DNA from 4 places in the Streptomyces sp. LN549 genome. Region 1 is predicted to be linked to each of the others. Evidence: riboswitches for the same ligand, from Rfam matches in the RefSeq annotation. Region 1 holds a riboswitch; each other region holds the start of a gene.
What was found. Region 1 has a riboswitch for S-adenosylmethionine ahead of thrC (threonine synthase). Riboswitches for the same ligand answer to the same signal wherever they lie in the genome.

Region 1 (5,184 bases):
CCTCCTCGTCGAAGGCGATGATCTTGGCCATATGAAGTGGTCCTCCCGGACAGGGGTGGATTTCTCCGGACCGAGAGGCGCCCGCGACGGACGGCCTGCGTGTCTGCCGGTTCCTTGCCCCGACAGACCTGCGGGCCTCACCGGCCCGGTCCAAGTTTCTGTCACTCTCACCCAGAGAGTGCTAAGCCAATAATTAGCACTCGACCCCCGAGAGTGCAAGCGTCCCCCTCCGGAGTGTGGACAGCCGCGAAGGGGCCCGCGGAGGCGGTCCGGCACGTCGCGCGAGCGCCCCGGGACGCACGAAGGGCCCGTACCCCAGGGGTACGGGCCCTCCGTGCGTGAGTAGTGTCGTTGGCCGACTGCGTACTGACAGGCCGGGCTCAGCCGACGGCGAGCTTGACCATGTCCGCCTGCGGCCCCTTCTGGCCCTGCGAGATCTCGAATTCAACTCGCTGACCCTCTTCGAGGGTGCGGTACCCGTCCATCTGGATCGCGCTGTAGTGGACGAAAACATCCGCACCACCGTCGACCGCGATGAAGCCGTACCCCTTCTCCGCGTTGAACCACTTGACGGTGCCCTGAGCCATGCCTAACTCCCCTATTACTGGCCCTTGCACGGGACCGCACTTCGCGGGCCCGGGTCAGAACTCACCCTCCGACAGGAGAGGGTGCGTGCGCCGGAACGCGTCGACCGCGGCCGAATGTATCTGCCCAACTGCCCTCTGCAACAGGTCAATCGGACGAGAATTCTGAGCAGCACCGATCGCCCGAATGCGGGGGATTCATGAGATTCCAGGGCAAGTCAGGCCAGGCAAAGGCGACTTATGGCGCAAGGGGCTCTCGTACTTTGGCTGCATCTTGTCGTGGCCAGGCGCATTCTCATATGCGGGTGGCACGGGCAGCGGAGGGGACTTCCCTCACTGTACCGCGCTCAACCATGCAGAATTGCCCCCTCCGCTTCTCTCGCAGAGGGGGCAATTCCGGTGACGCGGTGAAGTCGGGCCGGGGAGGCCCGGGGCTCAGCAGCCGCCGGCGACGGCCGGGATGATCGAGATGCCGGCGCCGTCCGGGGTGACCGCGTCCAGGCCACCCTCGAAGCGCACGTCGTCGTCGTTGACGTACACGTTCACGAAGCGGCGCAGCTTGCCCTGGTCGTCCAGGACGCGGGCGGCGATGCCCGGGTGGTCCTTCTCCAGGGACTCGATGACCTGGGAAAGGGTCGCGCCCTCGGCCGGGACCTCGGCCTGGCCGCCCGTGTAGGTGCGGAGGATGGTGGGGATACGGACCTTGACGCTCATGGTGGGTGCCCTTCCTGAGTCTCGAGTGGTCAGAAGCTGGTGGCGAGGCCGGCGGCGCGGAAGGCTTCCAGACTCGGGCGGATCGTGGCGCTCGCCTGCGAGGTGGCGGCCACCGCGTCCAGCGTCTTGAGGCCGTCACCGGTGTTCAGGATGACAGTGGTGAGCGCCGGGTCCAGCAGACCGGCCTCGATCAGCTTCTGCGTCACGCCGACCGTCACCCCGCCGGCCGTCTCGGCGAAGATGCCCTCGGTGCGGGCCAGCAGCTTGATCGCGTCGACGACCTGCTCGTCGTTGACGTCCTCGACCGCGCCACCGGTGCGGCGGGCGATGTCCAGGACGTACGGGCCGTCGGCCGGGTTGCCGATCGCCAGGGACTTGGCGATCGTGTTCGGCTTCTGCGGCCGCACCACGTCGTGACCGCCCTTGAATGCGGCGGAGACCGGGGAGCAGCCCTCGGCCTGGGCGCCGAAGATCTTGTACGGCTTGTCCTCGACCAGGCCGAGCTTGATCAGCTCCTGGAGGCCCTTGTCGATCTTCGTGAGCTGCGAGCCGGACGCGATCGGGATGACGATCTGGTCGGGCAGCTGCCAGCCGAGCTGCTCGCAGATCTCGTACGCGAGGGTCTTGGAGCCTTCGCCGTAGTACGGGCGCAGGTTGACGTTGACGAAGCCCCAGCCCTCGCCGAGCGGGTCGCCGATGAGCTCGGAGCAGAAGCGGTTGACGTCGTCGTAGTTGCCCTCGATGCCGACCAGCTCACCGCCGTACACCGCGGCCATGACGACCTTGCCCTGCTCCAGGTCGTGCGGGATGAACACGCACGAACGCAGGCCCGCACGGGCGGCGGCGGCGCCCACGGCGCCGGCGAGGTTGCCGGTGGAGGAGCAGGAGAGGGTGGTGAATCCGAAGGCGCGGGCGGCCTCGACGGCGATCGCGACGACGCGGTCCTTGAAGGAGTGCGTCGGGTTGCCGGAGTCGTCCTTGACGTACAGACCGCCGGTGACGCCCAGCTCGCGGGCGAGGTTGTCGGCCTTGACCAGCTTGGTGAAGCCGGGGTTGATGTTGGGCTTGTCCGCGACATCGGAGGGGACCGGCAGCAGCGGCGCGTAACGCCAGATGTTGTTCGGGCCGGCCTCGATGCGCTTCTTCAGCTCGTCCGGGGAGCCGCTCGGCAGGTCGTACGCCACTTCGAGCGGCCCGAAACAGGACGCGCAGGCGAAAATGGGACCGAGTGCGAATCGTTCTCCGCATTCGCGGCAGGAAAGCGCTGCGGCGGGACCCAGGTCCACGGAAGATTCAGTGTTTGCTGCAACAGTCTCAACAGCCATGATGGCGAGGCCCTTTCTCCTCATCTTCCTCGCGACGCGTTTCGTCACGAGACGGAATTGGCACCTTCCCCACCTGACCTCGCGGTCGGCGGGAGGGTTGCCGGGACTTCAACGGGCCGTTCCCTCTGTCCCTCTGGATGAGCGCTGTGGCACTGGACCATGGATCCAGGCGTTTATCGGCGGACGGACCCCGGCATGCGACGGCCATCTGCGTTGTTCAAGACTGTAACCGAAGCACCGGACTGTTGAGATAGCCGTCCGAACCGCGAGATGGATCACATACAGGGAGTATCGACCGTGCTGGAAGAGGTCGAACGCTGGCTGACCAGGCGTTCCTGGTCAGCCGCCGACCGTCCGCTGGACCGTCTGCTCGATGCCAGGAACGGCGCGAACGGCGCGAGCGTGAGTGTGGTGCTGCCCGCGCTCGACGAGGCGGAGACCGTCGGGGACATCGTCACGACGATCCGGCGCGAGCTGATGGAGAAGGTCCAGCTGGTCGACGAGCTCGTGGTGATCGATTCCGGTTCGACGGACGCCACCACCGAGGTCGCCCGCCGGGCGGGCGCCCGCGTCGTCCACCGGGACGCGATCCTGCCCCGCATCCCGGCCGTCCCCGGCAAGGGCGAGGTGCTGTGGCGGTCACTCCTGGTGACCGGCGGCGACATCGTCTGCTTCATCGACGCGGACCTGAAGGACTTCTCCGCGGACTTCGTCTCCGGCATCGTCGGCCCGCTGCTGACCGACCCCTCGGTGCAGTTCGTCAAGGCGATGTACGACCGCCCGTTCGGCGACACCACGGGCCAGGGCGGCCGGGTCACCGAAATGGTGGCACGCCCGCTGCTCAATCTGCACTGGCCGCAGCTGGCCGGCTTCGTCCAGCCCCTGGGCGGCGAGTACGCGGTGCGCCGCTCGCTGCTGGAGCGGCTGCCGTTCCCGGTCGGTTACGGAGTGGAACTGGGCCTGCTCGTCGACGCCCTGCACACGGTCGGCCTGGACGCCCTCGCCCAGGTCGACGTAGGCGTCAGGAAGCACCGTCACCAGGACGGCCAGGCGCTCGGCCGGATGGCGGCCGCCATCTACCGCACCGCCCAACTCCGCCTCTCCCGGGGGCATCTGGTCCGCCCGTCGCTGACCCAGTTCGAGCGCGGCGAGCACGGGTTCGTCCCGCGCACCTACCCGGTGGACACGGAGGAACGGCCGCCCATGCGCGAGATCGAGGAGTACGTTTCACGCCGCGCGGCGTGACGTGGGCCTACTTCGCACGTTTGGGCGGTTCGCGATCGGGCTAGATTCCGCCCATGGTCTCCGAGCACGCCCCTCAGCCCGCTGCCCAGGTACTCGTCGCGTCCAACCGCGGCCCGGTCTCGTACGCGCTGCGCGAGGACGGCACCCTCGACTCCCGGCGCGGCGGCGGCGGACTCGTCTCCGGCCTGAGCGCCGTCGACGACAAGATGTGGGTCTGCGCCGCCCTCGGGGACGGCGACCGGGAGGCGGTGCGGCGCGGCGTCGGTGAGCCAGGTGTGCGGATGCTCGACATCGACGCAGGAGTGCACGCCGACGCGTACAACGGCATCGCCAACTCGGTGCTCTGGTTCGTCCACCACCTGCTCTACCAGACCCCCGTCGAGCCCGTCTTCGACGCGGAGTTCCGCCGGCAGTGGGCCTCCTTCGAGACGTACAACCGGGCCTTCGCCGAGGCGCTCGCCGAGGAGGCGGGCGAGGGTGCGGCGGTCCTCGTGCAGGACTACCACCTGGCGCTGGTGCCCGGCATGCTCCGCGAGCTCCGCCCCGACCTGCGGATCGGCCACTTCTCGCACACCCCGTGGGCGCCCGTCGACTACTTCCGGCTGCTGCCCGACGACATCGCCGAACAGCTGCTGCACGGCATCCTCGGCGCCGACCGGGCGGCCTTCCTGACCCGCCGCTGGGCGGACGCGTTCATCGGCTGCTGCACGGAGATCCTCGGCGGCACCGGCGGCACCCGGATCGGGGTGCACGGCCTCGGCGCCGACGCGGACTTCCTGCGCCGCCGCGCGCACGAGGCGGACGTGGACGAGCGGATGGCGGCGCTGCGGGAGCAGGTGGGCCCCGGCCGGAAGACGATCGTGCGGGTGGACCGTACGGAACTGTCCAAGAACATCGTCCGCGGGATGCTCGCCTACCGCGCCCTGCTCGACGAGCGGCCCGAGTGGCGCGGGCGCGTCGTCCACATCGCGTTCGCCTACCCCTCGCGGCAGGACCTCGCGGTCTACCGGGAGTACACGGCCGAGGTGCAGCGCGTCGCCGACGGGATCAACGCCGCGTACGGGACGGCGGACTGGACCCCGGTCGTCCTCCACGTCAAGGACGACTTCGCGCGCTCGCTGGCGGCGTACCGGCTGGCGGACGTGGCGCTCGTCAACCCGATCCGGGACGGGATGAACCTGGTCGCCAAGGAGGTCCCGGTCGTCTCCGACCACGGCTGCGCGCTGGTGCTGTCGCGCGAGGCGGGGGCGCACGAGGAGCTGGGCGCCGACGCGATCACGGTGAATCCGTACGACGTGTCCGCCACCGCCGACGCG
Region 2 (5,184 bases), 3.9 Mb from region 1:
CCGGTGAGACCGAGGTGTTCGGTGACGGCGGCGAGAGCGGACAGCACGGTAAAGGTGTCGGGGCGTCCCACGACATCCAAGTCGTAGATCTTCCCGCCCTGTTCGCGGAGCCGAAGCCCTTCGGCGAGAAACAGGAAGTCGAACTTGGCGCGTTCGGCGGTGCGGGCGAAGTGCGCGAACGAGCTGAACTCGACGTGACTGCCGGCCTTGGGGTCGCTCCACACGGTGGTGTTGTTGACGCCCGGGAAGTGAGCGGCGAGATGAATCTGCTTGAGCGGCTTGCCGTTGCTGGTGCCGGCGCCGTTGCTGGTGCTCATGTCGGTGGTCCCTCCGGCTCAGACGGTGGCGTAGCGGTTGGCGGGGCGGGCGAGTCCGAGCAGCCCGCGCAGGGTGTCGGCCTCGTAGGCGCTCCGGAAGGCACCCCGGCGCTGCAGTTCGGGCACGAGTCCGCGGGTGATCGCCGGGAGGTCGTGGCCGATCACGGCGGGGCGCAGCCGGAAGCCGGAGAGCCCCGCCTGCTGCCAGTCCAGGAGCAGGTCCGCCAGTTGGGCGGGTGTGCCGGTGAAGACCTTCGCGTCGCTGGAGTACGGGTATCCCGCAAGGCCGTCGAGACGGTCCCGGCGGGCCGCGGCGACTCCGGGATCGTCGTCGAGGAAGACCACGAGGTCCCCGAAGAGGTGGAGGGGTTCCTCCGCCCTGCCCGCCGCAGCCTGTTCGGTGCGGATCTCGTCGACGATCTCTCCGGCCTGGCCGGTGTCGTGCGGGGTGATGTACCCGATGTCCGTTGAACGGGCCACCAGTTGGAAGGGCACGCGTCGGTGGGCCAGGGCGCTGACGACCGGCTGCCCCTGCGGGGGCCGGGGTGTGATGGAGGGGCCCTTGACGCTGAAGTTCCGGCCTTCGAAGTCGATGTAGTGCAGCTTGTCGCGGTCGATGAAACGGCCTGTGGCCTCGTCCCGGATCTCCGCCCCGTCCTCCCAGCTGTCCCACAGGCGGCGTACCGCCTCGACGTAGTCGCCGGCTTCCTCGAACAGCTCGGCGGTCAGCGCGCGGACGGACGGAGTGTCCAGGTCCTCGATACGGAAGTGCGGGAACGTACGACGGCCGAAGTGGGCGGCTTCGTAGCTCCGGGCCGACACCTGGATGCGCAGACCGGCCCGGCCGGTGCTCACGTAGTCGAGGGTGGCGATCGCCTTGGAGATGTGGAACGGCTCCGTGTGCGTGGCGACCACGGTGGGGACGAGCCCGATGTGCCGGGTCAAGGGAGCCACGCGGGCGGCGATGAGCACCGCGTCGAGGCGCCCGCGCTCCTGGTCGGTGCGGCCGTCGGGCTCGGTGAACTGCGAGGACTGGAGCCCGAGCGCGTCCTCGATCGTCACGAAGTCGATCAGGCCGCGTTCGGCCTCGGTGACGATGTCGGTCCAGTACGCGGCAGTGAGCAGTTCCCCGGGCCGGGCCTCCGGCTCGCGCCAGGCGGCAGGGTGCCAGCCCGCGCCGTTGAGGGCGACGGCGAGGTGGAGGAGCGAAGCGGGCAGGGCAGGGTGCGGCAAAGACGATGCGGACACGAAAGGGTGCCTTCCTGATCGACCGTGGGTGATCGCCGGGCCTCGTCTGGAGGTTCGGCGTCGCGGGTACGGGTCAGGAACAACAGAGCGCGCCGGCCACGCGCTGGAGGTCGATGTGGGGCCGGGAGTAGAGGTGGACGCGGCGCCGGGGGGCGAGCACCCTGACGAGCGGGCAGGACACCGGTGACATGACCCTCGCCTCCGCTCTTCCGGCTCGGCGGGCCCGAAGGCCTCGCGCTTGCGGAACCCGGACGGGCCCCGCCTGGTCGTCACCTGGAGCACCCCGCCGCGCGGGAGGGTTGCCGGTCAGCAAGCCAGGGCTTGACGCTGACACTCATGACCTGCCCGGAACGCTACGCGCGCCGACAGCACCGCGCAATGCCCCATAGATCATGGTCCTGCTCACATCGGTCACGCTTGTACTGCCACGCCCCACAACAACGCGGCCGCGCCATCTGTTCCCTCCGGCAGGCGTCCTGGGGCCGGCTGGCGCTCACGGAGTGCCACGTACAGACCGGGCAACCGACCAACCACTTCTAGAACCAGGCGAGTTGACGCACGACTACGCCAAGGGCCGACCGGAGAGGATGCCGCGCGTCCGTGGAGCTGCCGACAGGGCCCGGCCGCGTACGGGTCACGCGCGCCCTGCGGCCTTCTGGCTCCTGCGGGACAGCGAGTCGACGACCACGGCCGCCAGCAGGACCGATCCCGTGATCATGAACTGGACCGCGTTGCTCACACCCATGATGTTCATCCCGGACTGGATGGATCCGATCACCAGGGCGCCGAGCAGGGCCGACCAGACCGAACCGCGCCCGCCGAACAGGCTCGTGCCGCCGATGACGGCCGCGGCGATGACGTTCATCAGGAGGTTGCCACCGCCCGAGGTCTGGCTCGCGGACTGGATCTGCCCGGCGAGGAAGAGGCCCCCGACGGCCGCCATGGTGCCGGAGATCGAGAAGACGGACATCCGGACGAACGGCACGCTGATGCCTGCCCGTCGGGCACCCTCCGAGTTGCCGCCGACCGCGAAGACCTTGCGTCCGTAGGTGGTGCGGCGCAGCACGAAGTCCAGTACCACCAGGACGATCAGGAAGATCAGGAGGGCCAGCGGGAGGCCCTGGTACCGGTTGAGGATGTACGCGGTGACGAAGGCGATGGCGGCGATGACGATCGCACGCAGCACGATCTCCGCGACCGGACGGGAGGGCACTTTGGCCTTCCTGCGGCGCGCGGCGTCCAGCAGGGAGGCCGCCAGGAAGAGTCCGACGCCGGCCGCCGCGGTCGCGTAGGCGGCGACCGGGCTGTGGTAGATGGTCGAGTAGATCTCGGCGACGATGGTGTCGCCCGGGATGTTGACCGTGCCGCTGGAGCCGAGCACCTGGAGCATCAGCCCGTTCCAGGCAAGGTTGCCCGCAAGCGTGACGACGAACGCCGGCACTCCGACTTTCGCGAAGAAGAAGCCCTGGATGAGGCCGACGGCCGCTCCGCCCAGTACGGCGATCAGGAGCGCCAGCCATTCGTTCATGCCGTTCAGGACGTTGAGTACGGCGAAGATCGCGGCACACAGACCGCTGACGGACCCCACGGACAGGTCGATCTCGCCGAGGAGCAGGACGAAGACGATACCGACGGCGATCATGCCGGTGCCGACGATCTGCTGGCTGAGGTCGGAGAGGTTCTGGGCCGAGAGGAAGGTGCTGTTCAGACTGCCGAACACCGTCCAGATGATGATCACGGCGATGACGACGGGGAGGGAACCCAGTTCCCCGCTGCGCATCTTGCGCCAGAACTCCCCCGCGTATCCGCGGACGCCCTCCTCGCGAACGAGCAGGCGCGTGTCGACGGCGGGCATGGCGTCGCGCGCGGGTTCCTGGGCGTCGTCGCGTGCCGGTTGACGGGTCATCGCTCCTCCTCCCGCTTTCGGGCCTGGCGGCGGGTGACCGCGCTGTCGGAGGCCCCGGTGATGGCGGAGATGATCTCCTCGGTGGTGGTGGAACGCCGGTCGAAGAAGCCGTTGTTGCGTCCCAGGCGCATCACCGCGATCCGGTCCGCGACCGCCATCACGTCCACCATGTTGTGGCTGACCAGGATGGTCCCGAGGCCGCGTTCCCTGAGCCGTTCGACCAGGTCGAGGACCTCGGCCGTCTGCTCCACACCCAGGGCGGCGGTGGGTTCGTCGAGGATGACGACCTTCGGGTCACCGATCAGGGAGCGGGCGATGGCCACCGTCTGGCGCTGTCCGCCCGAGAGCGAGGCGACGGGGATGCGGACACTCGGGATGCGGATGGAGAGCGTGTTGAGCAGCTCGCGTGAGCGCTGGTCCATGCGGACCTCGTCGAGGACGCCGAAGCGGCGCAGTTCGCGGCCGAGGAAGAGGTTGCCGACCACGTCGAGGTTGTCGCACAGGGCCAGGTCCTGGTAGACGGTCGCGATGCCGAGGTTCTGGGCGTCGTGGGGGCGGCCGATGGAGACGGGGCGGCCCTGCCATTCGATGACGCCCTCGTCAGGTGGGTTGACTCCCGCGATGGCCTTGACCGCGGTCGACTTGCCGGCACCGTTGTCGCCGACGAGCGCGACCACCTCGCCGGGGTGGACCTCCAGGTCGAAGCCCGACAGCGCCTGGACGGCGCCGAAGCGTTTGGAGATCCCCCGCAGAGTGAGCACAGGTTCTTGCGGCAAAGGAACCGCCTCCTGGGTTGCCCGTACGCACGGGCGGACAGTCTCGGCCCCCGCCGGCCGGGCCGCGCGGTGCGGCCCGACCGGATACGTGGAGTCGCGGCTACTGGAGGCCGACCTTCTCGCAGGCGTCGGAGTAGGCGGGAGTGCAGATCTCCTCGACCGAGTACAGGCCGTCCTTGACGACGGTGTCCTTGATGTTGTCCTTGTCGACCACGACCGGTGTCAGCAGCTTGGCCGGGACCTTCTCACCGCTGCCGCTGGTGACGGTCGTCGGCGTCAGGGACTTGGGGATGTCCTTGCCCTGCGCGAGGTCGACCGCCATCGCGGCCGCGGTGTCCGCCTCCGGCTTGTACGGCTTCTCGATCGTGATGGTCTGCGTGCCTGCCAGGATCCGCTGGATGGCGTCGAGCTGGGCGTCCTGCCCGGTCAGCGGCACGCTGATGCCGGCCGCCTTGAGGGCGGTGGCGATACCGGCGGCCAGACCGTCGTTGGCCGAGTACACACCGACGATCTTGTCCTTGCCGAGGGCGCTGATGGCGCCCGCCATCTGCTGGTTGGCGTTGTTCGGGTCCCAGTTCGGGGTGTCGTACTCCTTGCCGATCTTCACCTTCCCGTCGAGGACGGAGTGGGCACCGGCCTTGAACTCCGCCGCGTTCGGGTCGGTCGGCGAGCCGTTCTGCATGACGATCTCGCCGCTTTCGGCCTTGTCGCCCAGTGCGGCGAGCAGCGCCTTGCCCTGCAATTCGCCGACCTTGTGGTTGTCGTACGAGACGTAGGCGTCGACGGGGCCCTGCGCGAGCCGGTCGTACGCCACGACCTTCACGCCCGCGTCCCGTGCCTTCTGCACGGAGGACTGGATCGACTTGGCGTCCACGGCGTCCAGGATGAGCACCTGGTCGCCCTTGGCGAGGGCGGTGTTCACCTGCTGCTGCTGGGT
Region 3 (5,184 bases), 4.6 Mb from region 1:
CCCGGCCGCTTCGCCCTCGTACGAGGAACTGGCGGACCCGGCGGCCTCGGGGGTCCCGGTCCTGCGCAAGAGTCTCGTCGTCGACCTGGGCACGGTCGAGGGCGTGCCCGGGAAGATCGAGGGCGTGGCAGTGACGGGCCGGGACACGCTCGCCCTGATCAACGACAACGACTTCGGGATGACCGACGGGACGGGCGCCTTCGACGCGGACGGCCGGCTGGTCGACTCCGGCATCGAGACATCCGTGACGCTGCTGAAACTGCCGCGCCCGCTGACCCGCTGACGGGCCGAAGCTCCAGGGCCACCGGACCTCACCGTCCGGCGGCCCGGGCACGGCACCCATGCCACCGCCAACTCCCGCTGCTGCAGACCGATTTCGGGCTGCCGCCGTCTTCCGCCACCCGCGTGACGCCCGTACGGTGGTGCGCGCACGCTGCTCGGCCGTACATCGGACATCACATTCCGGTCATCGGACAAGAGGGAGTCACGGGATGTCGGGGGAATCGGGTACCGGACTCCTGCGCAATGCCGTAGGGCTGCGCGAGGTCCTGTTCCAGAGCATCACGGCGATGGCGCCGGCAGCTGCCATTGCCGCGTCCATACCCGCGGGAGCCGCGTTCGCGGGAGGAAGTCTGCCGCTGTCGGTACTCGTGGCACTGGTGGCCTGTCTGTTCACCGCCTCGTGCGTGGCGGAGCTGGCCCGTCACCTGCCGGCCGCAGGATCGGTCGCCACGTACTCGGCGCAGGGGCTGCATCCGACGGTGGGCTTTCTCGTCGGTTGGGGCTATGTGTTCGTCGAGGCTCTGGTGCCGTCGCTGTTGCTGCTCCAGCTCGGCTTCACGACAGCGGGCACCCTGCATCAGGAGTGGGCTTCCTACCCGGCGGACCTCTGGTGGCCGTGGTCGCTCCTGGGCGCGGTCGTCATCGCGCTGGCCGGCTTCCTCGGCGTCCGGGCCTCCGCCCGTTTCGGCACCGTCCTCGGCATCTTCGAAGTGCTGGTGTTCGTGGCCTTCGCCATCCTGCTGATCGGGCAGGCCGGCTCGGACAACACCCTGTCGGTGTTCGGCCCGTCGCACACCGCCGAGGGCTTCGACGGGATCAGCGGCATCTTCGCCGGTTCCGTCTACACCGTGCTGGCCTTCGCCGGATTCGAGGCAGCGGCCCCCCTCGCCGAGGAGACGAAGAACCCGCGTCGCACCATGAGGCGAGCGGTGCTGGGCGCCGCGCTCTCCATAGGCCTGGTGTACGTCCTCACCACGTACGCGATGTCCGTGTACTTCGGGCCCGACCGGTTCGCAGGCTTCGGCGCCTCGGGGGCGGCGTCATGGGAGGGCGTGGCCCGTGCGTCGTTCGGCCTGTTCTGGGTACTGCTCTTCCTCGCTGTCGTCAACTCGACCGTGGCCAACGCGAATGCGTGCGCGAACGTGTCCACCCGTACGGCGTTCGCGCTCGGCCGCACCGGGGTGTTTCCCCGGGCATTTGCACAGCTCCACCCCCGTCGGCGCTCCCCCGTCACCGGGGTCGCCGTGCAGTTCGTGATCGCGGCCGGCGCGGCGCTCGGGCTCGGATTCGCCTACGACCCCGTGACCGCCTTCGTCCTGCTGGCCACCGTGATCGTCACGGTGATCATCGGGGTGTACATCATCGTGAACCTGGCCTGCGCCGGCTATTTCCTGCGGCGGCGCCGGGACGCGTTCAATCCGGTGCTGCACCTCCTGTTCCCGGTGCTGGGCATCGCGGCGTTCGCGCCTGCCCTGCTGACGGCCGCAGGGATCCCGGCGTTCGACTTCGTCTCCGAACTCAGCGCCCCCGTCTCCTGTGCGGGTCCCGTCGTCGGCATCTGGATGGTGCTCGGGATCATCGTCCTGGCGGTACTACTGCGCAGACATCCGGAACGGGTGGCCCAGATGGGCAGAATCCACCTGGACGAGGACCCGCCGGCCCGGGCACCTGAACCGGACAACTGACCGATCATCCCCACCTGTTACTCTCCCCCACCACCCAGGAGTACGCATGGACCGCAGAAGGATCCTTCAGGGCGCCGCGGCGACGGCCGCGGGGGCACTGCTTCCCGCCTCCGTCCGCGCCGCTGCGGCGACGGCCGGCGAAACGGACTACCCGGCGGCCCACTGGGTACCGGCCTCGACGTCCAACTACACCGTCTCGACGCGGCCTTCGGCTTATCCGGTGCAGTACGTGATCATCCATGTCACCCAGGAGACGTTCTCGGACGCCGTGGCGATCTTCCAGAATCCGGCGAAGCAGGTGTCCGCGCACTATGTGGTGCGCTCCGCCGACGGGTACATCGACCAGTGTGTGCGGGAGAAGAACATCGCCTGGCACGCGGGGAACTGGGACTACAACACCCGTAGCATCGGCATCGAGCACGAGGGCTATGTGGACCAGCCCTCCTACTTCACCAACGCCATGTACGAGAAGTCGGCGCTGCTGACCGCCTCGGTGTGCGACCGCTACGGCATCCCCAAGGACCGCGCGCACATCCTCGGCCACGTACAGGTCCCGGGTACGGACCACACGGACCCGGGACCCCACTGGGACTGGGTCCGCTACATCCGTATGGTCAACCTCCTGGGCGCGGGCTGAGCCGCGCACGGGCCGGCGGGATCTCCGGGTCCCGGGCGTCCCGCGTCCGGGCCGGCGGGCTCACCCGTTCGCCGGTCGGGGCGTCGTCCGGTCCGGTCGTCACCTGGGGCGCCCCGCTGCGTGCGAGGGTCGCCGGCCGGCAAGCCAGGGCAGATCCGCCGGCACTCGTGACCGTTCCGGTCTGCGCCGGAGGTGCGGGCCGCAGCGAAATGGCTGCCAACGCCGGTGACCACCAGGCGAGACGGCTCGTCCCGCCTTCTTGACGGCGCCACCGGACGCACCGAAACTGACGTGGACGGTCACGATTGTCAGCGCTGCCCGTGCGGGATCTCCCGCCTGTGCGGTCATCGGCCCCGGCCCGCTGACAGGCAACCCTTCCACCGCGATGGGGTGCCCCGGGTGACGACCGGGTCCTGTTGGAGCAACAGGACAAGCGCGGTCTCGCGTCTCGCGAGCCCCAATGGCAGGACCGGTGGGAATTGCCCAGGAACGGCTTGACGAGGCGCCTGCACATCGATCTCCTGCGCGTCTCCAGCGCTTACTAGTCCGCATCGGACCCGTCCCCGTCCGATCGGCCGGACTCCTCGTCCCGGTGCGCTCGCACCGGGCCGGACGGGTCCCCTCGGTCCGGACCGGTACGCAAGCGCAGTCGCTCCGTATCCGGCCGCCGGTGCCACCATGGCGGCGGTGGCTTCGTCGTTCCCCCAGGGATCCCCATAGGGAGAGTCATGCCCGAGACAGCATCGCGCGGTTCCAGTACAGACAACTCGCCGCAGTGCGGCCCCGTTTCCTCCGCCTCCGCTTCACGCGCCGCAGGCCTCCGCTCTCCTTCGGGTGTTCCGTCCCCCCGCTTCGACAGCCGGATCGGCGTCGGTCTCGCCGGCGGCTTCTATCCGGCGCCGCACCGCTACGAGCTGTTCCTGTCGGCGAGTTGTCCGCGCTCGCAGCGCATCTCCATCACTCTCGGCCTCCTCGGTCTGCAGGACTCGGTCGCCACCACGCTCCTGACCCACCCGTCCGGGACACCCGAGGCCTTCGCCTCGCTGCGCAGTGCGTACGAGGCAACGGTGCACCACTACGACGGACCGCTGACGGCTCCCGCCCTGTGCGACCGCTGGAGTGGCCGCATCGTCAGCAACCACACGCCCGACATTCTCCGCGACCTGGCGGGTCTGCTGTCCGGGCACAACGAGGCCTGCCCCTCCGCACTGCACCCGCCGGAGCTCGCCGCGGACATCGAAGCCCTGCGTGAGCTGCTCGACCGGAAGGTCACTCCGTCCGCAACGCCCTCGGAGCGCTCGGCGGCGCTCGACCTGATGGAGCGCCGGCTCTCCTTGCATCCCTATGCGCTGGGTACGGAGCTGACGGCCGCCGATGTGGACCTGTGGGTGGCGCTCGTCCAGCCCGGCGCCAACTTCCTGCGCCCGTACCCCCTGCTCCAGGACTTCGTCCGCCGCCTCGGCGACCACCCCGCCTTCCCGTCCGCGAACGACGTGGCGTCCGACGCGGCGTGAGCCCCGGCGCTCAGCCGTCGTCGCGCGCGGTTGTCCGACCGGCTCCACCGGCAGGCTCCCCCGCCGAGGGATAGCGGACGAAGAGGATGCCCTGCACATCCCCGTCGGGCGCGCTGTAGACGTGGGGCACGTCGGCCCGCCAGTGCGCGCAGGCGCCGGGGCCGGCCGTGCTGATGCCGTCCGGCGGGCCGACAACGGCGGTGCCGGTCAGGACCATCAGGCTCTCCTGCGTACCCGGGACGTGCCCTTGCGACTCCTGTACGGCACCCGCCGTGATGCTGATGCGGAACACGTCGGTGACCGCGGACCCGTCCTCGTACCGCTCCAGAAGAACGGCGGTGACGGCACTTCCCGAGACCCCGGGAAGTGCCGGGCCGGAGCCGCCTCTCGGGCGCAGGTCGCTCAGTACGGCGCTGAGCGGCAGGCCGAGTGCGGTGGTGAGGGCGTACAACGTCTCCAGGGTGGGGTTGCGCGTGCCGCTCTCCAGCTCCGAGAGCGTGCCCTTGCCCACGCGGGAGCGCCTGGACAGCTCCGACAGCGACAGGTCCCGCTCGCGCCGCAGCGCTCGCAGCCTGCGCCCCACGTCCTCGTTCAGCCCCATCGGCCGTGCACCCGCTCCGCTGTCCTGGTTGACGGGCGTCGGCCCGCCTCTCTAGTGTTCCACATACAGAACGTTCCGTATACGGAACACACCGCGGCGCGCCGGGTCAGCCGCCGGCCATCGGCGCAGGCCGGCACCGCACCCGGTCGGGCACAGCACAGGAAAGTGACTCACTCATGTTCACGATCACCCGCATACGCTCGGCCGCGCCGCCCTCGGCCGTGGTCGCCGGACTGATCGCCGTCATGGTCGGGGTCACCAGTTCGGCGGCGCTGGTCTTCACGGCCGCGCAGGCGGCGGGGGCGGACTCACGCGAGATCTCCTCCTGGATGCTGGCGCTCGGCGTCGGACTGGCCTGCACCTGCATCGGGCTGTCGCTGCGTTACCGGGCGCCCGTCGTGACCGCCTGGTCGACGCCGGGAGCCGCGTTGCTCACGACCGGCCTGAGCGGTGTGTCGATGGCTC
Region 4 (5,184 bases), 3.1 Mb from region 1:
CCGCCCTGCGCGGGCGCTCCGGTGCCGGACACGCCCTGGCGGATCAGCGGGTCCGTGTTGGCGGCGCCGAGCCCGAGCAGCAGCATGTCCCCGGCCTTGATCCGCTGCCCGCCGAGCTGGGTGTCCCGTACGGCCCAGCGTCCGGCGAGGATCTGGGTGGGCGTGTCCTCCCAGAGCACCTCGTTCATGGCCTCGCCGATGCTGCGCCGGCCGCGGGCCATGGAGTCGGCGAACTCGTCCTCGGTGAGCATCAGCCGCAGGGAGTTGCTGATCCAGTCGGCTGTGGTGAGGTGCCCGGCGGCCGTGATGGCCATCAGGTCGAGCATGTACTCCTCGTCGGTGAACGCCTCGGGGAAGGCGAGCATGCGGGAGGTCACGTCGTCCCCCGGCACGGCCCGCTTCGCGGCCACCAGCCGGGCCATGTGTTCCCCGAACCGCAGATGGGCGCTCTGCGCGTCCGGGCCCCCGTCGGCAAGATCCTTCAACACCTGCGCGATGTCGGCGCCTTCGGCATCGGGGAACCCGACCAGTCGGGCGAGGACCAGGACGGGAAGGGGCTCGCAGAAGTCGGCGACGAGATCGGCCGTGCCGCGGCTGCACACGTCGTCGATGAGCCGGTCGGCCAACTGCTCGCAGTGGTTGCGGATCTCAAACGGATCGGCGCCTTCGAGAGCCGGTCCGACCATGCGGGCATGCCGCCGGTGCTCCTCCCCCGCGCTGAAGTAGATGGACGGCAGGGGGCGCCCCACCATCGGCAGCAGGGGCCAGTCGTCAGGAATGTTCGGCCACTGATTCCACAGGCCGACATCGCGGGGGAACAGCTCGCCGTCGCTGGTGACTTGATGCAGCTCGCGGTACCCGACGACCAGCCAGGCGGGGAACCCGCCCGGAAGTTCCACGGGGACGACAGGCCCGTGATCGCGCCGCATGGCGCGGTAGACGGCCTGGGGTTCGGTCTGGAACCCGGGCCCGCCGAGCGGCACGGCACCGGCGTGAGCCGGACAGCCGGGAGGTGCAGGAGGGGTGGACGGCGCGGGCTCGGTGGAAGAAGGGCGCGTCATGAGTCCTGACTCCTGTGGCGACAGCTGCAAGCGTCATGATCATGCGATCAACGCAGCTTCACTATAAGGATTTTATGTGACGTCGGAACCGTCAACAGCGATCAATTCCAAACCCGGAACTGAACAACAGGGCGACATCTCGGCACAATTGATAAGCATCACGATGTACCGCACCGGGCAGAGCCGCCCTCGCACAGATCCCCGCCCTGGAGCGCGACGTTGACCAGCCCGACCCCCCTCCCACCCCCGGGTCCGGCGCCTTCACCATCGCCGTACACGAGCTTCAACGCATGCCAGCGCGCCAGCCAGTACACCCGCCCACGGTGATCGGCGAGGGTCTCCCGCAGCGCGCCGGGCGCATGCGTCCAGACCGCGGGGAGGTCACCCGCATAGTCGAAGGCGGGGCGCAGTTCGACCCATCCGTCGTCGCGGACGTCACCGGAGGTGAGCAGGATCTCGACGGCCTGTCCAGGTTCCTGCCGGCACTTCTTGGCATGGATCCAGTGCACGCGGTGGCCCGCGGCATAGCGGACGCAGTCCTCGCTCCGCACGGAGTCGTTCTGGGTGAGATGACGCAGCATGGTGAGGTTCGCCTTCCGGGGTGAGGACCCCGAGTGCCCTGCACCGCGGTCCGCTGTTCCCCGTACCCTGCGCACGGGGCAGGTCGTCACCCGGAGCACCCGCAGCGGAGCGGGGTGCCGTCCAGCAAGCCGGGGCTGTGCACTGGAACTCATGACCCGTCCGAAACCCTATCCCACGCACACGGCCCGGCCCGACGGGTGGTCAGGAGTGCGCAGCGCCCGGCCACGGGCACCGCCCACCCCCGAACCGCCCGCCGGACGGGGGCCACTCAGCCGGTGACGAGACCCGGGTCGCTCGAACCGGCCCGGCCCGTCTCGACGTGTCCGGCGAAGCGCCGCAGGAAGGTGGCGTCCGCGTCGGAGACGACGGTGACGTCGTACCAGTTCTTGCTTCCTCGCAGGTCAAGCGCGTACTTCACGGTCGCACCCGCTCGGACCGCGAAGGTCTGCACCCCTCCCCCGTACCCGACGGCGCTGCGAACGGTCAGGCGCACGGTCGCGGAACCGCCGTTGACGAAGGTCAGTTCAAGCCCGCCGGAGGAGGCATCATGACGAGCCGTCACCTCGGGCCCCGCCACCTTCCCGTCCGCCCGGAAGGTGCGCAGGAATCCGTTGGGGCCGTGGACGGTGAGGTCGGTCACTCCCTTGGAGTAGGCGGTGTTCCAGCTGTCCGAGAGCGACTTTCCGGCCTCGGTGGTGTAGGTCCAGGGCCCGTCGGTTCGGTTCGCGGAAGTCACGAGGAACTGCGCCCCGGCGGCGGGACCACCACCGAAGGTGAGGCGGTACTTGCCGGTGGACACATCGGCGGCGCCGTCGACGTAGGGCGCGTAACGCAGCGGCCGGGTGGGCCGCGCCCCCTTCTCCTGCTTCGGCACGCTGCCGGTGGCGGGCGGCGCGGGAACGTAGTCGGGGTGCCGGAGGCGGTCCGGGGGCTGGTAGGCGTCGGTCGACGGCAGCGAGACGTCCGATGCGTCCGCACGACGGAAGTCGAAGGCGGAGGTGAGATCACCGCAGACGGCGCGCCGCCAGGGCGAGATGTTGGGCTCGTGCACCCCGAAGCGCTGCTCCATGAACCGGATGACGGAGGTGTGGTCGAAGACCTCGGAGCACGCGAACCCGCCGGTGCTCCACGGGGACACGACGAGCATGGGCACACGCTGCCCGAGCCCGTACGGCCCTGCGGCGTACCGGATGTCACCGGGGAAGTAGTCGGCCGAGGTGTCGACGGTGGACAGCCCCTGCGCGGGCCCCGACGGCACGAAGGGCGGCACGACGTGATCGAAGAAGCCGTCGTTCTCGTCGTAGGTGATGAAGAGGGCGGTCCGGCCCCAGACCTCGGGATCGGCGGTCAGCGCGTCCAGGACCTGCGAGATGTACCAGGCACCGTAATTGGCGGGCCAGTTGGGATGCTCGCTGTACGCCTCCGGAGAGACGATCCATGAGACCTTCGGCAACGTCCCGGCCCGGACATCGGCCTTCAGGTCGTCGAGGAGCCCGCCACCGTTCTTGAGATCGGTCCCGGTACGAGCCTTGTCGTAGAGCGGATCGCCGGGCTCGGCATCGCGGTAACTGTTGAAGTACAGCAGCGAGTTGTCACCGTACGTGCCCCGATAGGCATCGTCGATCCACCCCCAGGACCCGGCGGCGTCGAGCCCGTCACCGACGTCCTGATAGACCTTCCACGACACGCCGGCCTGTTCCAGACGCTCGGGGTAGGTGGTCCATCCGTACCCCGCCTCGTCGTTGCCGAGCACGGGACCGCCGCCGGACCCGTCGTTCCCCGTGTATCCGCTCCACAGGTAGTAGCGGTTCGGGTCGGTCGACCCGATGAACGAGCAGTGGTACGCGTCGCAGACGGTGAACGCGTCGGCGAGGGCGTAGTGGAACGGTATGTCCTCGCGCGTGAGATGAGCCATCGTCGTGGCCGTCTTGGCCGGCACCCACTGGTCGTACGCACCCTTGTTGAACGCCCGGTGCCCGCCCGCCCAGTCGTGGTTCAGGTCCCGGAGGAACTGCATCCCGAGCTCGTCGGCGGGCGGCCTGAACGGCAGCACCTCCTTGCCGAGGAGGTCCTTCTGATGCCAGACCGGCTTTCCGCTGGGCAGCGTGACGGGCCGCGGGTCACCGAAGCCGCGGACGCCGTTCATGGTGCCGAAGTAGTGGTCGAAGGAACGATTCTCCTGCATCAGGACGACGATGTGCTCGACGTCCTGGAGGGAGCCCGTACGACCCCGCGCGGGAAGGGACGCGGCGCGCGCGATGCTGCTCGACAACGCGGTGTAGGCGGCCGTGCCTCCGGCGAGTTGCAGGAGTCGGCGCCGGTTGAGTTCTGCCATGGGTGGGGGCCTCTGCAGGGTGAGGGGATGTGGGGGAAAGCGACTGGAGTGTTCCAGAATCGGCAGGCCCTGCGGAAGACCCGTGCGGTGTGCACTCGGTGGCGGTCGACGGAACATTCGGCGACGAGGCGGGTCGGAACCCTGCCCGCGCACTACGACTTGCGCACGATCACCCCGAGCACCCAGCCACCCCCGCCCCTACGCCTTTACCCCCACGCCTCCGAACGCATCCACATCGGCCGCCACCGTCGCGCTCTCGGCATCGGGGCGCCATGCGCTGAGCCGTACGAACCCGGGCTCGATCATGCGCAGGCCGTCGAAGAGCGTCGCGATCTCCTGGGGCTCGCGGACGTAGTACGGCACAGCACCGCTCTCGATGTACGCCTTCTCCGCGGCGATCATGCCCTCGCTGGTCCGCGTGCCGTCGTACACGACAAGGTGACTCCCGGACGGCAGCCCGGCCATGAGCGCGCGCACCACATCGCGCGCACGGCCGAAGTCACCGGCATGGCCGAGTATGCCGAGCAGCATGAGTGCGACGGGCCGCTCGAAGTCGAGGGTCTTCGCCGCCTCGGCCAGGATGGCGTCCGGCTGGTAGAGGTCGGCGTCTATGTAGTCGGTGACACCTTCCGGCGCGCTGGTGAGCAGGGCCCGCGCATGAGTGAGCACCAGCGGGTCGTTGTCGACGTACACGATGCGCGCGTCGGGGGCGATCGCCTGGGCGACCTGGTGGGTGTTGTCAGCGGTGGGCAGACCGGTCCCGATGTCGAGGAACTGCCTGATGCCGTGTTCCTGGACCAGATGACTCACGGACCTGCGCAGAAACTGCCGTCCGGCCACTGCCACATCGACGAGCCCGGGAAAGAACGTCTTGATCTGATCGCCGACCTCGCGGTCGACCTCGTAGTTGTCCTTGCCCCCCACGAAGTAGTTCCAGAAGCGGGCCGAGTGAGGAACCGTGGTATCGATCCGCGCCGATATGTCAGCGTTGGCGGTCACTTGATGCTCACTCACGGGGCGCCTCCTGGCACAAGGATGTATCGAGGAACGCACTCAACATATCCAGGTGCCATGTTCCACTCCCGTCCCACCTGTGACCGGCCGCTCAGATCAGGCCACTACGGCTGTCGCCGCAGTGACAGTCTTGCTCCGCAGTCTTCCTGCGCTTCGCTGCGAAGCCCGCATCCAGTGGGGAATCATGCAGAT

Region 2: it holds a riboswitch for S-adenosylmethionine, as region 1 does, so the genes downstream of both, SH922_RS38635 (putative leader peptide) here and thrC (threonine synthase) in region 1, are expected to answer to the same signal.
Region 3: it holds a riboswitch for S-adenosylmethionine, as region 1 does, so the genes downstream of both, SH922_RS01305 (putative leader peptide) here and thrC (threonine synthase) in region 1, are expected to answer to the same signal.
Region 4: it holds a riboswitch for S-adenosylmethionine, as region 1 does, so the genes downstream of both, SH922_RS35445 (hypothetical protein) here and thrC (threonine synthase) in region 1, are expected to answer to the same signal.

The regions. Positions count from the first base shown of each region.
Region 1 covers NZ_JAZHRI010000002.1:4,859,010-4,864,193, reverse strand. The annotation lists gene groL (chaperonin GroEL) at 1-31, opposite strand, end outside; gene SH922_RS22010 (cold-shock protein) at 381-587, opposite strand; gene SH922_RS22005 (MoaD/ThiS family protein) at 1,020-1,298, opposite strand; gene thrC (threonine synthase) at 1,328-2,623, opposite strand; SAM riboswitch class I at 2,641-2,767, opposite strand; gene SH922_RS21995 (glucosyl-3-phosphoglycerate synthase) at 2,921-3,868, shown strand; gene SH922_RS21990 (trehalose-6-phosphate synthase) at 3,922-5,184, shown strand, end outside.
Region 2 covers NZ_JAZHRI010000002.1:8,729,477-8,734,660, reverse strand. The annotation lists gene SH922_RS38645 (NtaA/DmoA family FMN-dependent monooxygenase) at 1-317, opposite strand, end outside; gene SH922_RS38640 (LLM class flavin-dependent oxidoreductase) at 336-1,565, opposite strand; gene SH922_RS38635 (putative leader peptide) at 1,639-1,755, opposite strand; SAM riboswitch class IV at 1,795-1,907, opposite strand; gene SH922_RS38630 (sugar ABC transporter permease) at 2,200-3,471, opposite strand; gene SH922_RS38625 (ATP-binding cassette domain-containing protein) at 3,468-4,247, opposite strand; gene SH922_RS38620 (sugar ABC transporter substrate-binding protein) at 4,348-5,184, opposite strand, start outside.
Region 3 covers NZ_JAZHRI010000002.1:268,656-273,839, forward strand. The annotation lists gene SH922_RS01290 (esterase-like activity of phytase family protein) at 1-283, shown strand, start outside; gene SH922_RS01295 (APC family permease) at 492-1,967, shown strand; gene SH922_RS01300 (N-acetylmuramoyl-L-alanine amidase) at 2,014-2,604, shown strand; SAM riboswitch class IV at 2,664-2,777, opposite strand; SAM riboswitch class IV at 2,902-3,046, shown strand; gene SH922_RS01305 (putative leader peptide) at 3,099-3,149, shown strand; gene SH922_RS01310 (cell envelope biogenesis protein OmpA) at 3,333-4,118, shown strand; gene SH922_RS01315 (helix-turn-helix domain-containing protein) at 4,129-4,719, opposite strand; gene SH922_RS01320 (benzoate/H(+) symporter BenE family transporter) at 4,896-5,184, shown strand, end outside.
Region 4 covers NZ_JAZHRI010000002.1:7,961,236-7,966,419, reverse strand. The annotation lists gene SH922_RS35450 (cytochrome P450) at 1-1,061, opposite strand, end outside; gene SH922_RS35445 (hypothetical protein) at 1,220-1,642, opposite strand; SAM riboswitch class IV at 1,690-1,799, opposite strand; gene SH922_RS35440 (phosphocholine-specific phospholipase C) at 1,912-3,978, opposite strand; gene SH922_RS35435 (SAM-dependent methyltransferase) at 4,177-4,992, opposite strand.